DNA from 3 places in the Tepidibacter aestuarii genome. Region 2 is predicted to be linked to each of the others. Evidence: riboswitches for the same ligand, from Rfam matches in the RefSeq annotation. Region 2 holds a riboswitch; each other region holds the start of a gene.
What was found. A riboswitch is a leader RNA that binds a small molecule or an ion and turns the genes downstream of it on or off. The one in region 2 is predicted to bind lysine.

Region 1 (5,678 bases), 1.1 Mb from region 2:
TATGTAATCTTTTCCTTTAAAATTAACAGTATTGCCAGCTGATCTTTTTGATGCCATTAAATATAGATTTTCTATAGGAAAATCTCTTTCTTCTAAAACTTTCAAAAATGTTCTTCCTACCATTCCAGTAGCTCCAACTACAGCAACATTTACTTTTTTCATTTTTATTCCCCCTCTTACAATTTTATTTAACTATATAATTATGGCTATTAGCCTCTAATTCCATAAAATCATTTTCTATTACTTATAACTTTAAAATTAAAATATATTACTTTTCAAAAGTAACAATTTTATTTTATAAATCAAATTCTTTTGCTATTACAGTTATTGCTTTTCCCTTGTCACTTGAATTTATAGTATAAGATATGCTTATCTCAGAAGTTGTAACTTGCTTAAATTCAATATCATTATCTGCAAATATTTTAAACATCTTAGCTGCAACTCCTGATTGATTCATCATGCCTATTCCAACAACAGATATCTTAGTTATACTAGCCTCCTCAGATATTTCTATATCTTTCATTTCTTTTTTCAATTCATTTATTACATCATGAATAATATATATATCATCTTTAGATGTTGTAAAAGAAACATTTACATATCCATCATTAGGTGCTGTTTGACTTATCATATCTACATTAACATTACTTTGTGATAATTTGTCAAATATAGTTGCTATATTTTTACAATTATATAAAACATTATTAATAGTAATCATCAAAACATCATCAGTAGTCGTAAGACCTGTTATTACTTTTTGCTCCATATTTTCATCATACTCCTTTATATAAGTTCCTCTTTTATTTCCTTTATTCAGTGCTACATAAATAGGTATATTATACTTAAATCCAATTTCAACTGCTCTTGTCTCCATTACTCCAGCTCCTAAGCTTGACAATTCCATCATCTCCTCATAACTTATATAGTCTAATTTTTTAGCATTCGAATAAGATCTAGGGTCAACAGCATAAATTCCCTCTACATCAGTATATATTTCGCAAGTACAATTAAGTTTAGCAGCTAAAGCAACCGCTGTAGTATCTGATCCGCCTCTTCCTAAAGTAGTTATATCACCATTTTCGTTTATACCTTGAAAACCCGCTACAACAACTATTTTTCCCTCTTTTAAATGTTTTTTTATAATATCAATATTAATTTCTGCAACACGATTTTTAGTATGCAGTCCTTCTGTTTTTATTCCTGCTTGAAAACCAGTTAGTGATATTGAATTGTATCCTTGTTCCTTAAATATCATTGATAGTAATGAAATAGACACTTGTTCTCCTGTAGACATAAGCATATCTAACTCTCTCTTGCATGGATTTTGTGAAATTTCTTTAGCCATTTCAACAAGTCTATCAGTACTTTTGCCCATAGCAGAAACTACAACTACTACATCATTTCCTTTTTCTCTTTGATCTATCACTCTTTTTGCAATATCTTTCATTCTATCTATACTTCCTACAGAAGTTCCACCGTATTTCTGAACTATTGTAGCCATATTAATTGCCCCCTTTAATATTTAAAATAATATATCATTTCTAATAAGATCTTCATACGTTTCTCTTTTAACAGCAAGTCTTGATTCTCCACCTTTAACAAATACTACTGCCGGCTTTAAAATTCTATTGTAATTGCTGGACATGCTGTAATTATATGCACCTGTGCTTAGAACAGCTAATACATCATTTCTTTGAACTTTTGGTAGTTTAATATTTTTTATTATAATATCCCCAGATTCACAACATTTTCCTGCAACAGTATATGTTTTTCCATGTTCAAAATTCATTTTATTAGCAACAACAGCTTCATACTTAGCATTATATAAAGCTGTTCTTGGATTATCAGTCATACCTCCATCAACAAATATATACTCCTTACCTGAATATGTTTTTTTAGTTCCTCCTATTTTATAAAGTGTAGTTCCTGCATTAGCAACTATTGCTCGTCCTGGTTCTATCATTACCTTTGGAATTTTTACACCAATTTTTTGTGTTACGTCTTTTATTAGTAAAAGCATATTATTAAGACACTTTTTTATATCAATTTGATCATCTTCATCAGTATAGCGTACTCCAAACCCTCCACCTAAATTTAATTCTTCAGTAGTAAAATTACTCTTATCTTTTATTTCTTTTATAAATTCAAACATAGCTAAAACACTTGAATAAAATGACTGCTCCTCAAAAATTTGAGAACCTATATGACAATGAAATCCCTTTAAATTGACTCTATCACTCATTTGAAATTTATTTATTACAAAATGAATATCATCACTAAATATTGATTCACCAAACTTTGAATCATTTTTAGAAGTCTGAATATACTCATGGGTATATGCTTCTATTCCTGGATTTACTCTTAATAATACATCTATTTTTTTATCTAATTCTTCACATAAGCTCTCTAATAAGTCTAATTCTTGTCTATTATCTACTATTATTCTACCTACACCTGATTTAATAGCTAAAGTTAATTCTTCTTCTGTTTTGTTATTTCCATGCATATATATTTTATTTGGAGGAAAATTTGCTTTTAACGCAGTATATAGTTCTCCACCAGATACAACATCTAAACATAACCCTTCAGCTTTTATAATTTTACATATAGCTAAATTTAAAAATGCTTTAGAAGCATATATTACTTCAGTATTAATTCCTTTCAACGAAAAACTTTTATTAAATAATTTGCAATTATCCCTAACTAACTCTTCATCTACTACATATAGTGGAGTTCCATACTCTTTAGCTAAATCAACTACATCACAATTTCCTATTTCAAAATTTCCCATATCATTTATATTCATTGTTCCAAATAATTTCATTATAACGTCACCTCTCTTATATATGTTTTCATTTTTCATGCTTTTTTATAAATAAAAAAAACAGTCATGAGCAAAAGGTACTCATGACTGTTTTATACAAAATCAAAGTATATTTTATATAAAAACAATAATTCCTTTTGCCCCAATATGATAAGTCCTCCTTTAGAAAATTGGGCTATTTTCTAAAGACAGTACTATGCTTATTCAACATAGTCCCAATACATAAATTCTATGTATTTCGGCGGTTGGACCTTTCCAATCTATAACATTTATATGCTGTACTCTTTACAACCGCGGCCTCTATATCATATTGTTTATATTTTTTATTTTTAAATGTAATAATTCCTTGTATATAAAAAAGCAGTTATGAGCAAAAGGCACTCATAACTGCTTTATACAAAACTAAAATACTGTTTTATACAAAAACATCTATTCCTTTTGCCCCAACATGATAAGTCCTCCTTTAGAAAATTGGGCTATTTTCTAAAGACAGTACTATGTTTATTCAACATAGTCCCAATACATAGGATTTATTCATCTATGTATTTCGGCGGTTGGACCTTTCCTGTATATATCTATCATATGCAGTACTAATTGCAACCGCGGCCTCTATATCATATTGTTTATATTTTTTTTTATTTTCTGATTAATTGTTTAAAAGAATTCTAACAGATATTATACTGAGAGTCAACAATATTTTTAAAAATAAAGTTTTAAATTTTAGTATCATCAGAAATGAACCACTGAAAAAATGCATTTAATAAAGTTGTTAGAAGTAAATATGTCAGCTATTTAAGTAAAAGTGGAAACAAAAATAATTTATCAAAACTTGGGGACTATGATAAATAAATGTGTTATAATGTGCATAAAATAAATTAAGGTTATATTATACAAAAGGGCAGAAATAATTTACTTGTTCAAATAAAAAAATGAAAGGTGATATAATGAGGAAAAAAAGATATTTTCAAAATCACTATAAATATGATAAAAATAATAATACTTATTTAATACAAGTGTCTCTTGATGATTATGATGATGTATATGATGATTGGGACCCTTCACCTTTTAAGAAAAGAGATATTGAAGACGAATTTAATGATTTTGTAGTAAATTCATCAGAGGATATACCTTTAAGTTTCAATATCCAAATTATTCTTTATTTACCTGAGTCTAAAAAAGATCCAAAGAAAGAAGTAGCTTTATTATCAGCCTATAAAAATTATTACAGCTATGCACTCGATAGACTTGTAAAGAGCAAATCCAATCTTAACAAAAAAACTTTATCGTATTTATTTCTTTCTATTTCATTTCTTAGTATGGGTTATTTTTTTATTAAAGATATACAAAACGTATTTCTTAATATTTTACACGAAGGAATATATATAGGTGGATGGGTGTTTTTATGGGAATTTTTCACTAATATTTTCATAACAACAAGAGAAGTACAGGCGGAGTATAAGCTGTATAAAAGATTGTATCAGTCTGAAGTTAAATTTATTTATAAGTAGTTTTTACATCAATATTATCCAGAGAACAAAATTTTTATAATCCCTTAGTGTATAAAAAAAGATGCATATGAAAATCATACACATCTTTAAATCTTATAATATTGAACTAACTAAAGCAAAAATACTTTCTTTAAAGTAAGCTACAGTTATAAGCTCACTTGCAACTATTATCATTGGATATACACAAGTAGTTTTTAATACAGATAATCCAGTTAAACTCTTAATATAGTTATAAAGTAACTTATATTGAGTAATCTTTGCTATTATAAATAATATCATACTAATTTGTACTGATACAGCTGATGCAACTATTCCTAAAGATATATAAGCAATAGGTACAATGTACGATATATTTATTGAAACTATTAGATTCTTAAAATCTACCTTTTTATTAGATAATAAGTTTATTAAAGCTATAAAACTTATTATCATTAAACTTTCGATGAATATAGCTTTTGATCCAATTACAAATACATTTGTCCAGTTAGATAAGTTAAATACACTAACCCCTTTCGATAAATCAAAATTTTCTGTCAAGCTATATATGTTATTTATGATATTATTCGAAGAAAGATTAGCTAAAAAAACCATATTCATCAAACTAAATACAATAGAACAAAATCCTAACATTCCTATACTTTCCACTATACTAAACTGTGGAGATGATGATTTTATTTGCCCCTTAATGCCCTTACCTAAACTAGCAATTACTTCACTAATAAGGTTTCTTCTTTTACCATAAACTAATTCTCTTTTTTGCATTTCTTACACCTCTTTTTTTAAAAATTTACTTTTCTTAATTCAATATTAACACCATTTATTTCGTTTTTCTAGCATTGTTATTTTTTTGATTTCATGTTTTTTTGATATTTTTTCTCCAAAAAAATATTATGTATTTTTGTCACTCAAAAACATGCTTCAATAGATTCAAAATACAACATTTTTTATGTTTCTAATCATGATTAATCTTTACAAACAACTTTGTATTTTTTTATAAGTTTTTTAGTTTCCGCCGGATTTCGTTAATTTTTTTTCAATACTTTTGGTAAACTATATTTAAGTATTTAAACATATACATATATTAAATAAAACAAAACTTAATTCAAGTGGAGTTTTTGCTCCAGCTGGATTTTTAGTTAAGCTAATCTAAAAGCTGTTAAGGTCTTATCTCTATCCTTAAGAGAATAGAGTTTTAGAACTTTTAGCTTTCGAATAAACTTATATAAAGAGGTGATTAAAATGAGTAATCCATTAATAATTATAGACCCTGGCCATGGAGATGTTGACCCTGGTTGTTCTTATCAAGATATTTATGAAAAAAATATTGTACTTGATATAAGCTTGTA
Region 2 (5,678 bases):
TGAAGCTTTCGATAAAGAGCTAGTACAAAAGTGGATGCCTGTTGACCAATATATAGGAGGAGTAGAACACGCTATACTTCACCTGCTTTACTCAAGATTCTTCGTTAAGGTTTTAAAGGATTTAGATATGGTAGATTTTGATGAGCCATTTAAGAACTTATTAACTCAAGGAATGGTATTAAAAGAAGGAGCTAAAATGTCAAAGTCTAAAGGTAATGTAGTTAGTCCTTTAGAGATAATTGAAAAATATGGAGCGGATACTGCTAGATTATTCGTATTATTTGCTGCACCTCCTGAGAGAGATTTAGATTGGTCTGAACAAGGTGTAGAAGGATGTTATAGATTTATAAATAGAGTATTTAGATTAGTAGAAGAGTTAAAGGATTGTGTAAATGCAGAGACTAATCTTGAAAATTTATCTAAAGAAGATAAACAAGCTAGATTTGTTATACATTCTACAATCAAAAAAGTTACTGATGACATATCTGGTAAATTTGGATTCAATACTGCAATATCTGCTCTTATGGAGCTTGTTAATGAGATGTACAAGTATAAAGAAAATGAAAATAGAAAAGAAGGTATACTAAAAGAAGGTATAGAAGCTATAGTAACTATAATCTCACCATTTACACCACACGTTGGAGAACAACTTTGGAGTATTATAGGAAAAGAAGGAAGTGCATCAGAAATATCATGGCCTGAGTATGATGAAACTGCTCTTGTTAAGGATGAGATAGAAGTTGTTGTTCAAATTAATGGTAAGGTTAGAGGTAAGTTAAACTTAAGTGCTAATGTTACAAGAGAAGAAATGCAAGAAAAGGCATTAGCAGATGAAAAAATAAAAGAACTTACTGAAGGCAAGGAAATAGTTAAAGTTATAGCTGTTCCTAAAAAATTAGTTAATATAGTTGTAAAATAAAAAAAGTTGGACATTGTGACTTAATTGTGATACAATTTTAAAAAAATAAAATATTAATAACCTAAGGTAGAGGAGCCGCAATTAATATTAGTTTTATGGAGCTGGCAAGCTTTGAAGTAAGACGAAAGGAATTGTGGCCGAAGATAAATGATATGCAAAGTCATTTTTCTGGCTGTATGCAAAATATGTATGCAGCTGTCATCGGTTTCGATGGAGAGCTACAGAGGTTTTGTTTGAGTATATTAAAACAGCTTGAGCATTCCTTTGGGGTGCTTAGGCTGTTTTTTATTTATACTCAAAAAATAGGGGTGTGATTTAGATGAGGTTATTTGGAAATTACAATGTTAAAGAAAATGAGATGTATATACATGATTTTAAGTTATCTGATATAGCTAAAGAGTTCAAAACTCCTTTATATGTATATGATGAAGAGTTAGTAAGAAACAACATAAGAAAATTCAAGCAAAACTTTGAATGTTCAGGTAAAAATATAGTAGCATATGCGGGCAAGGCTTTTTTAACACCATATATGTGTTCTATATTAAAAGAAGAAGGTGCTTATTTAGATGTAGTATCTGGAGGAGAATTATATGTAGCTAAATACTCAGGCTTTCCTATGAAAAATATTATTTTCCATGGAAATAACAAAAGTAAAAATGAGATAGTTATGGGAATTGATTATGGAGTTGGAAGGTTTGTTGTAGATAATTTTACAGAACTTAAAATGATAGATGAAATAGCGGGTCAAAAAAATAAAAAAATAAATGTGTTGATTAGGATATCACCAGGTGTTGATTCTAATACACATGAATATATAAAAACTGGTGTTATAGATACAAAATTTGGATTCAGTATGAATGAAAAAGATTATTTAGGAGCTGTTAGAAACTGTTTAGAATATAAAAATATAAATCTTTTAGGTATTCATTGTCACGTTGGGTCTCAAATATGTGAGGTTGAGACTTACATAAACTTATCTAATGTTATGATGAATATAATAAAAGAGATTAAGGAAATTTTTAATTATACTATAGAAGAATTTGATATAGGAGGTGGATTTGGAGTTTATTATAATGAAGATACAAATCCAACAGATATAAGAAATTATACAGATACTATATTAAATTCTACAGAATCAAATGCGATCAATATGAATATAAAAATGCCAAGAATAATAATAGAACCAGGAAGATCTATTATAGCTAATTCTGGTGTTACTATTTACGAGGTTGGAGCTATAAAAAATATAAAAGGAGTTAGAAAATATGTATCTGTAGATGGAGGAATGACGGATAATATAAGACCTGCTCTTTATAAGGCAGAGTATGAGGTTGCATTGACTAACAGGGTTGAAGATAGATTTGTTGAAAAAGTTACTGTATGTGGAAAGTGTTGTGAAAGTGGAGATATATTGATAAGGGATGTCGATCTTCCTAAAGTTAATGAGGGAGATTTGTTGACAATAATGTCTACAGGAGCTTATGGATATTCTATGGCAAGTAACTATAATATGGCTCTAATACCTGGTGTTGTATTCGTAAATAAGGGCGAATACAAGCTTGTTTGCAAGAGACAAGACTACAATGATTTGATAAAAAATTGCATATAAAAATATAATAAAAACGTAAAATAATGAAATTTAAACCGGCTAAAACTAGTGTGAAAAGACTATAAAAAAACGAAAAACACTGTCCAGTTCCTGTGAACAACAGTGTTTTTTATTTGGAATATAATAGTTCGATAAATTATAAAATTGTGAAAACGATTTTCTTGTTGATTTTTAGCAAAATACGATGTAAAATACATGTTGTGGAATAATTAACTTAAGGAGTGATAATAATGGCGAAAGTTACTTTAGAAGATGTTAAAAAAGCAAGAGAAGCAATTAGTGGTATAGCAGTTAAAACTAAATTATTAGAATGTACAGCTCTTAGTAATATGAGCAATAATAGAGTATTTTTAAAATTAGAAAACTTACAAAAGACAGGATCTTTCAAAATAAGAGGGGCTGTTAATAAAATAGCTAACTTAACTGAAGAAGAAAAGCAATGTGGAGTTATAGCATCAAGTGCAGGAAACCATGCACAAGGAGTTGCTTTAGGAGCTAAGATGAATGGAATTAAAGCTACTATAGCTATGCCTGCGACTGCGCCACTTGCAAAGGTAGCTGCTACTAAGTCTTATGGAGCAGAAGTTGTATTAAACGGACTTGTATATGATGATGCTTATGCAAAGGCTGTAGAAATACAAAAAGAAACAGGAGCTACATTCCTTCACCCATTCAATGATCCATACGTTATAGCAGGACAAGGAACTATAGCGCTTGAAATATTTGAAGATCTTGAAAACGTTGACATAATATTAGCGCCAATCGGTGGTGGCGGTATAATATCTGGTATTGCTGTTGCTGCAAAAGCATTAAATCCAAAAGTTAAGATAATAGGTGTTCAATCAGAAAATATAGGTTCTATGAAGGCATCAAGAGAAGCTGGAGAAGTTACAACATTCTTTAAAGCTCCAACAATAGCTGATGGTATAGCTGTAAAGACTCCTGGAGATTTAACTTTTGAAATAATAGAAGAGTTCGTAGATGAAATAGTAACTGTAACTGAAGAAGAAATAGCTCAAGCAATTCTTTTCTTAACAGAAAAAGATAAGATAGTTGCCGAAGGTGCTGGTGCTGTTTGTACAGCTGCTATAATGAGTGGTAAAGTAAAAGAAACTAATAAGAATGTAGTTGGAGTAATTTCTGGCGGAAACATAGATGTAAATATGCTTTATAGAATAATAGATAAAGGATTAGAAAAAGAAGGAAGAAGATTATGCTTTAATACTATACTTCCAGATAAGTGTGGAGAAATGTTAAAGTTCATAAACTTAATAGCTGAAACTAAGGCTAATATACTTCATATAAACCAAAGTAGAATGGGTAATGAAGTTCTTTTAGGAACTCAAGAGGTAGATATAGTTCTTGAAACTTTTGATAATGATCATATAAAAGATATAATATCTAAGGTTGAAGAAAATGGATACCAAGTAAAAGTTAAAAATAAATAATATAAACTAAAATTTACCTTTTATTATTATAAATTTATAGTATAATTAAAATAAATCAAAGATTTTTTTAGGAGGGTTTTAACATGAACAATCAAGTAATTCATACAGATAATGCACCAAAGGCTATAGGACCATATTCTCAAGCTGTAAAGGCTGGAAACTTATTATTCGTATCTGGACAAGTTCCATTTGACCCAGCTACTATGGAAGTAGTTGAAGGTGGAGTTAAAGAGCAAACTGCTAGATCATTAGAAAATGTAAAAGCTATATTAGCTGAAGCAGGAGCTACTTTTGCAGATGTAGTAAAGAGTACTGTATTCATTAAAGATATGAATGAATTTGGACAAATCAACGAAGTATACGCTGAGTACTTCGGAGAAAACAAGCCAGCTAGAGCTTGTGTAGAAGTTGCTAGACTTCCAAGAGACGTTAAAGTTGAAATTGAAGTTATAGCAGTTGTAAAATAATAAAATATTTAATTTAAGACTGTTAGCATTATAATGCTAACAGTCTTTTTTTTATACTTATAACTTAATGTTTTTTTCTTAGATTATATGTGAGTTATCAAAACTATCTATGGAAATACTATTCATATAACGATATTCTCAATACAACTAAGTTTTATAGGAAAATATCTAAAAATCTATAAAAAGTAAATTATTTAAGATGAATAAAAAATTATAGAAAAATATAATTTTTTAAAACTTATTTTATTATATCAAGAATAAAGTAGATGTAAAAAAGTAAAAAATAATGTATGGAAAACGATTTATTATATTTATAAATATAAAATATTATTAATAAATTACAAAATATAATAAAATTAATAATAAAATGCGTGTAATATATTGAAAAAAAATATAGTATAATGATATTTTTTGTAGTATAATTAATTTGTAATAATTAAACTATCATATTGTGTAATTTGAAAGGAGAAACTAATGAAAGACTATAGTGTTTTTGATGTAGTAGGGCCTAATATGATCGGACCTTCAAGTTCTCATACAGCAGGTGCTGCAAAGCTAGGAAGTATGGCAAGAAAAATGGCAGGGGGAAGTGTTAAAAAAGTAAAGTTCTTACTTCATGGATCTTTTGCTCAAACTTATAAGGGTCATGGTACTGATAAGGCTCTTGTAGGAGGAATATTAGGATTTTCTCCGGATGATGACAGAATAAAAACATCATTTGAAATAGCTAAAGAAAGAGGATTAGAGTTTGAAATGATTCCAACAGATTTAGGAGATGATAAACATCCTAATACTGTTAAGTTTATAATAGAGACTGATGATAATAGAAATGTAGAAGTTATGGGAGCTTCAATTGGAGGCGGAAATATAAAAATAACTGAATTAAATGGATTAGCGATACAATTTACGGGAGCATATCCAACTTTAGTAGTTAAACAATGGGATTTACCAGGAGCTGCAGCTCATATAACTAATTGTGTTGCTGACAACAATATTAATATAGCATTTATGAGTATATATAGAGAAGAAAAAGGAAATGAAGCTTTTACTATAATAGAGGCTGATGACAAAATTGATTCTAATGTAATAGTTGATATAAAGTCTAATAATAAGTTAATACAGGATGCATTTATAATAGAAGAAATGTAAATATTGTAGGGAAAAGGTGATATTTATGAATTTTACTAATGGTAAAGAATTATTAGATATATGTGAGAAGCAAAATAAGACAATAT
Region 3 (5,678 bases), 1.4 Mb from region 2:
ATACACATAGGATCAACTCCTTATTTTACATTGACAGATAAAAAATGTTATTTAGATGATATATATCATGAAGAATATAAAAGTATTTTGAAAAGTTCTCTTATAGATTTGAGTGATTATTGTGAAGACAAGATTAGACTTTGTGTTGAAAATTCTGGAAAATTTACTCAGAAATTGTACCAAGAAATTTTAGATGATATTATATATGAAAAAAATGTATTTTTAACATGGGATATAGGTCATTCTTATTTTGAAAAGTATGATGAAATAAAATTTTTCAAAAATAATATAGATAAAATTAAAACTGTTCATGTCCATGATGTAAATGATATAAGTGATCATCAAGTTGTAGGAGATGGGAAGCTTGATTTTTCAAAGTATATAGAGGATATAGGAGCTGAAGATAAGGTTTATATATTAGAGGTAAGACCTAGAGAAAAAGCTTTAGAATCATTAGAAAATTTGAGAAAGTTCATATAAAATTAAAATTTTGTTGTTGACTAAACTAAGAGTGTATTGTATCATTATGAAATAACAAGTGAACGAAAAAAAAGATAGAGGTTGCATTGTTTAATAGTACTGCTTTGGAGTTAAGCACTATGAAGAAGCACGAAAGGAAATAATGCCGAAGCTTTACAACTGATGCTTTAAGGTTGTAGGGTTGGGGTTGCGTATAATATATGCAACACTGTCACAAATACTTATTTGTGGGGAGCTATCATTCAAATGAAAGTAGGCAATTAGCCCTATTTGTAGGGTATTAATTTAAACATGCTTATTTAACCTTGAGTGAAGACTCAAGGTTTTTTTGTTTTGATGGACTCTTCTCCAAAAAATTTCGCTTGTAATCTAAATTTTAGGAGGAGTAAAAATGAGAAAAAGAGGATTTATTTTAATTTTAACTTTTATGTTGTTTGCATTATGCATGAACTTTGGATTTGCAGAAGAGCTAGACCCAGCTCAAGTTAATGCGGATAAGTTTGGGTTATTAACTTTATTACCACCTTTAGTTGCTATAGTTTTAGCATTTGTAACTAAAAATGTTGTGTTATCTTTGTTTTTAGGAGTATTTTCAGGAACGTTTTTGGTTAGTTTAAGTGGTTCTAATGTTTTTATGGCATTATTTAATGGATTTTTATCTATAATAGACAAGGTTTTATCATCTTTAGCAGACCCTTGGGATGCAGGTATTATTCTTCAATGTTTAACTATAGGAGGACTTATTGCACTTATAACTAGAATGGGAGGAGCTAAAGCTATAGCTGAGAGCCTTGCTAAAAGAGCTAAATCTCCTAGAAGTGCTCAATTATTTACTTGGATTTTAGGACTTATAGTATTTTTTGATGATTATGCAAATGCACTTATAGTAGGCCCTATAATGAGACCTGTAACAGATAGAATGAAGATATCAAGAGAAAAATTATCATTTATAATAGATGCAACTGCAGCTCCGATAGCTGGTATTGCTATTATATCTACTTGGATTGGTTATGAAATAAGTTTAATAAAGGATGCTTATGCAAGTATAGGTCAACAGGTAAATGCTTATTCTGTATTTATATCTACTATTCCTTATAGATTTTACAATATATTAATTCTTATATTTATAGTTTGTACTGCTATATTCTTAAGAGAATTTGGACCGATGCTTAAGTGTGAGAGAAGAGCTAGAACTAGTGGAAAAGTTTTAGGTGATGAGATGGATGCTAAGTTTGAAGAGGAAAGTAAAGAGATTCAACCTAAAGAAGGAATTAAGCTTAGTGTATGGAATGCTATAGTTCCTATAGGAGTTTTAATATTTGCATCTTTACTTGGTTTTTACTACAATGGATACAATACTATAATGGGTGGAGAAGATACTGTTTTAATAGAATTATTAAAGAATTCACCTGTTTCATTTGCAGCTGTTAGAGAAACTTTTGGAGCATCTGATGCAAGTATAGTATTATTCCAGGGTGCATTGTTTGCAAGTATAGTAGCTATTATAATGGGTACTAGTCAAAAAATATTCAAGGTATCAGAAGCTATTGATACGTGGGTAAAGGGAATGAATTCACTAGTTATAACAGGTGTTATATTATTACTTGCATGGTCTTTAAGTAGTGTTATAAAAGAGCTTGGAACTGCTAAGTTTTTAGTATCAGTATTATCTGGTGCTATACCTAAATTCTTACTGCCATCTATGATATTTGCACTTGCAGCTGTTATATCTTTTGCGACAGGTACATCTTATGGAACAATGGGTATACTTATGCCACTTACTATACCTTTAGCACATGCTATATCGCCAGAGTCTTCATACATTATAATGAGCGCTGGAGCTGTTTTAACTGGAGCAACTTTTGGAGATCACTGTTCACCTATTTCAGATACAACTATACTATCTTCAATGGGAGCAGGATGCAATCATATAGATCATGTTAATACTCAAATTGTATATGCTGTAACTGTAGGTACTATATCTATACTATTTGGATATTTACCAGCAGGATTTGGAGTACCTGTATATATAACTCTTCCAATAGCTGTTTTAGCTATAATTGGAACTGTGTATTTTGTGGGAACTCCTGTAGAGGATGCAGAAAGTGTATCTTTAAAGGATGTAGCCGATTTATAGTAAAATATTAATATAAAAGTAGTTATCTGGATTTCGTGCTAATGAAATTCAGGTAGCTACTTTTTTTATTTTGTGGGTAATCAAAACTATATATGAAAATACCGTGAATACAACGATATTTTCATATATAGTTTTAGGAGTAAGTATTCTATTATAAAGTTAAATATTATCTACACAATTGTTATTATAGAAAAAATACCGTTATAGGTTTGAGGTTATGTTAAAAATAGGAAATTATGATCGTTTTTTATTGTATATAGATGTGTTATAATATACAGGTTGTTACATGAAATTGTAAGATATAGACAAAAAAGGAGAGAAAAAATAAAGATGGATGCATTTTGGAGCAATACATATGACTCAATGAGTTTTAATCTTTATTCAAAGAGCCATATAACGACTTTGATAATAATAGGTGCTATTATTTTAGGTATGTTTTTAATGAGAGATTATATACAAAAAAATAGAAGAAAAGTAGGGCTTGGTATAGGTATAATGCTTATTATTCAGCAGTTTTTTATGTATTCTTGGTACATAACTTCTGGAAATTTTACTTGGCAAGAATCTCTACCTTTATACATATGTAGAGTAACGACTATTTTATGTATTGTAATGATTTTAAAAGAGAGCTATGGTTTTTTTGAGGTGGCTTACTTTTGGGGAATGTCGGGTAGTGTTGTCGCTTTGATAACTCCTGATCCTGGGTTTGAATTTCCACATGTCATGTTTGTACAGTTTTTTATGGGCCATGGCGGAATGCTAATATCTGTATTGTTCATGATGTATTTTTACAAATTCGAACCAAAATTATCATCACTCAAAAAAACTATAAACTGGACAATAGTCTACTTTGCAGGGGTTGAAATAGTAAATTACGCTATAGGAGCTAATTATTCATATTTAAGAAGTAAACCTATTAGCAAAAGCCCACTTGATTACTTACCCCCTTATCCATATTATGTGCCTATACTTGCTATTATAGCAGTAGGTATATTTTCATTATGGTACATACCATTTTACATAAGAGATAAGAAAAGCGAAATAATAAAAAAAGAAGAACAAGCAACTAGTTATTAATAAGTGTCTGTTGATTAATTTGATCAACAGACTTTTTTATACTGAATTAAGTTTAACTTTGTGCTAAAATTTTAGAATAGGATAAAAAATAGGAGGATTATTATTATGGAGCAATATAAAACTATACATGAATACGGACAAGATGAAGTTATAATAGAAAAATCTAGATTTATAGGATATGCAAAGCCTGTTAAAACTGAAGAAGAAGCTTTAGAATTTATAAATGAAATAAAGAAAAAACACAAGGATGCAACTCATAATGTATGGGCATATACTATAGGGATGAACATGGATATTCAAAGATATAGTGATGATGGAGAACCATCTGGAACAGCTGGAATACCTAGCCTTGAAGTCATAAAAAAAGAAGATTTGAGAAATGTAGCAGTAGTTGTTACAAGATATTTTGGAGGAATAAAATTAGGAGCAGGTGGACTTGTTAGAGCTTATACAAAAGGAGCTAAGATAGGCCTTAGTGCAGCAAAAATAATAGATAAAATTTTATACACTGATATAAGATTTAAAATGGATTATACTCTTTTAGGTAAAGTTCAAAATGAGCTTATGAATTTAGGATACATAATAAAAGAAATATTATATGAAGATATGGTTACAATAGTAGTATACTCAAAATCAAATGAAGTAGAGGTAGTAAAAAACAAAATAATAGATATAACAAGCTCAAATGTTGAAGTTGAACAAAAAGAAGATTTCTACCTATCAAAATACAATGAAGAAATACTTTTAGATTAATCTATAGCTGGGTATATATCCTTATAACAGGAGGGATATTATGACAATAGAAAAATTGAAAAAAGAAATGATCCAAATGAAAAAGTGGGCAGTCGTAGGAGTTACAGAAGACAAAAGTAAATATGGATATAAAATATTTAAAAAATTAAATGATAAGGGATATATAACACATGGAGTTAACCCTAAATATAGTGAAATAGAAGGATATAAAATATACACATCTATAAAAGATGTACCAGAAAAGGTTGACTGTGTAAGTGTAGTAGTTAATCCTAAAATATCAAGTAAACTACTAGATGATGTATCAGAACTTGGAATAAAAAATGTATGGTTTCAGCCTGGAAGTTTTGACGAAGAAACAATAAATAAGGCTAAAGAACTTGGCCTTAATATAGTCTACTATGATTGCTTATATGTAGAATTAGGATAAAAAAACCGAGGAAATATCCTCGGTTTTTTATTACATAAATTCATTTATAAACTTTTGAGCAGACATTGGGTTGACATCTATATCAACAAGTGCATCACCATCTCTTAGCTTTGGAATTTGATCTATAAAAGTAGGCTTTTGAACCTCATAAAATATTCCCATTGGGACACCTTTACCGTCTTCATACTCTAAAGCTTTAGTTAAAGCTTCTATTTTATTTGTCTTATCATGAGTTTTCGGAAGGTGGTATAGATTCTCTTTATACCATTGATAAGTATTTACTTTATTAAATATAACGCAAGGTTGCATTATATCTACAATAGCATAACCTTTATGTTCTATGGCTTTTTTTAAAATAGGAACAAGATGATCCTTATCTCCTGCAAAAGTTCTAGCTACAAAGGTAGCACCAGATATAATAGCAAATGCTATAGGGTTTAAAGGTTGATTGATGACACCATTTGTTTGAGTAGAAGTCTTTTGCCCAGCAGCTGTTGTAGGGGATGCTTGTCCCTTCGTTAATCCATATATCTGATTATCATGGACAAAATGAGCTATATCTATATTTCTTCTCATATTATGAAGAACGTGATTACCGCCTTCACCAAATGTATCTCCATCACCTGAATTTACAATAACTTTCAAATTTTTATTAGCTATTTTGGCACCAAGAGCAGGAGGTAAAGATCTACCATGTAGACCATTAAATCCATTTACATTTATATATTGAGGAGTCTTAGCTGCTTGGCCTATTCCTGAAGTTATCAAAACTTCATGAGGCTCCAAATTTAGTTCCCAAAG

Region 1: it holds a riboswitch for lysine, as region 2 does, so the genes downstream of both, lysA (diaminopimelate decarboxylase) here and lysA (diaminopimelate decarboxylase) in region 2, are expected to answer to the same signal.
Region 3: it holds a riboswitch for lysine, as region 2 does, so the genes downstream of both, M2214_RS04020 (Na+/H+ antiporter NhaC family protein) here and lysA (diaminopimelate decarboxylase) in region 2, are expected to answer to the same signal.

What each region holds. Positions count from the first base shown of each region.
Region 1 covers NZ_OW235315.1:1,206,647-1,212,324, reverse strand. Annotated here, with positions in the region: gene M2214_RS05855 (aspartate-semialdehyde dehydrogenase) at 1-162, opposite strand, end outside; gene M2214_RS05850 (aspartate kinase) at 296-1,501, opposite strand; gene lysA (diaminopimelate decarboxylase) at 1,523-2,863, opposite strand; lysine riboswitch at 2,970-3,135, opposite strand; lysine riboswitch at 3,271-3,444, opposite strand; gene M2214_RS05840 (hypothetical protein) at 3,754-4,332, shown strand; gene M2214_RS05835 (hypothetical protein) at 4,426-5,094, opposite strand; gene M2214_RS05830 (N-acetylmuramoyl-L-alanine amidase family protein) at 5,572-5,678, shown strand, end outside.
Region 2 covers NZ_OW235315.1:2,286,979-2,292,656, reverse strand. Annotated here, with positions in the region: gene leuS (leucine--tRNA ligase) at 1-919, shown strand, start outside; lysine riboswitch at 979-1,148, shown strand; gene lysA (diaminopimelate decarboxylase) at 1,239-2,528, shown strand; gene ilvA (threonine ammonia-lyase) at 2,759-3,976, shown strand; gene M2214_RS11335 (RidA family protein) at 4,060-4,443, shown strand; gene sdaAB (L-serine ammonia-lyase, iron-sulfur-dependent subunit beta) at 4,918-5,592, shown strand; gene sdaAA (L-serine ammonia-lyase, iron-sulfur-dependent, subunit alpha) at 5,618-5,678, shown strand, end outside.
Region 3 covers NZ_OW235315.1:844,108-849,785, forward strand. Annotated here, with positions in the region: gene M2214_RS04015 (sugar phosphate isomerase/epimerase family protein) at 1-480, shown strand, start outside; lysine riboswitch at 548-726, shown strand; gene M2214_RS04020 (Na+/H+ antiporter NhaC family protein) at 872-2,617, shown strand; gene M2214_RS04025 (YwaF family protein) at 2,981-3,694, shown strand; gene M2214_RS04030 (YigZ family protein) at 3,800-4,447, shown strand; gene M2214_RS04035 (CoA-binding protein) at 4,488-4,877, shown strand; gene M2214_RS04040 (2-oxoacid:ferredoxin oxidoreductase subunit beta) at 4,908-5,678, opposite strand, start outside.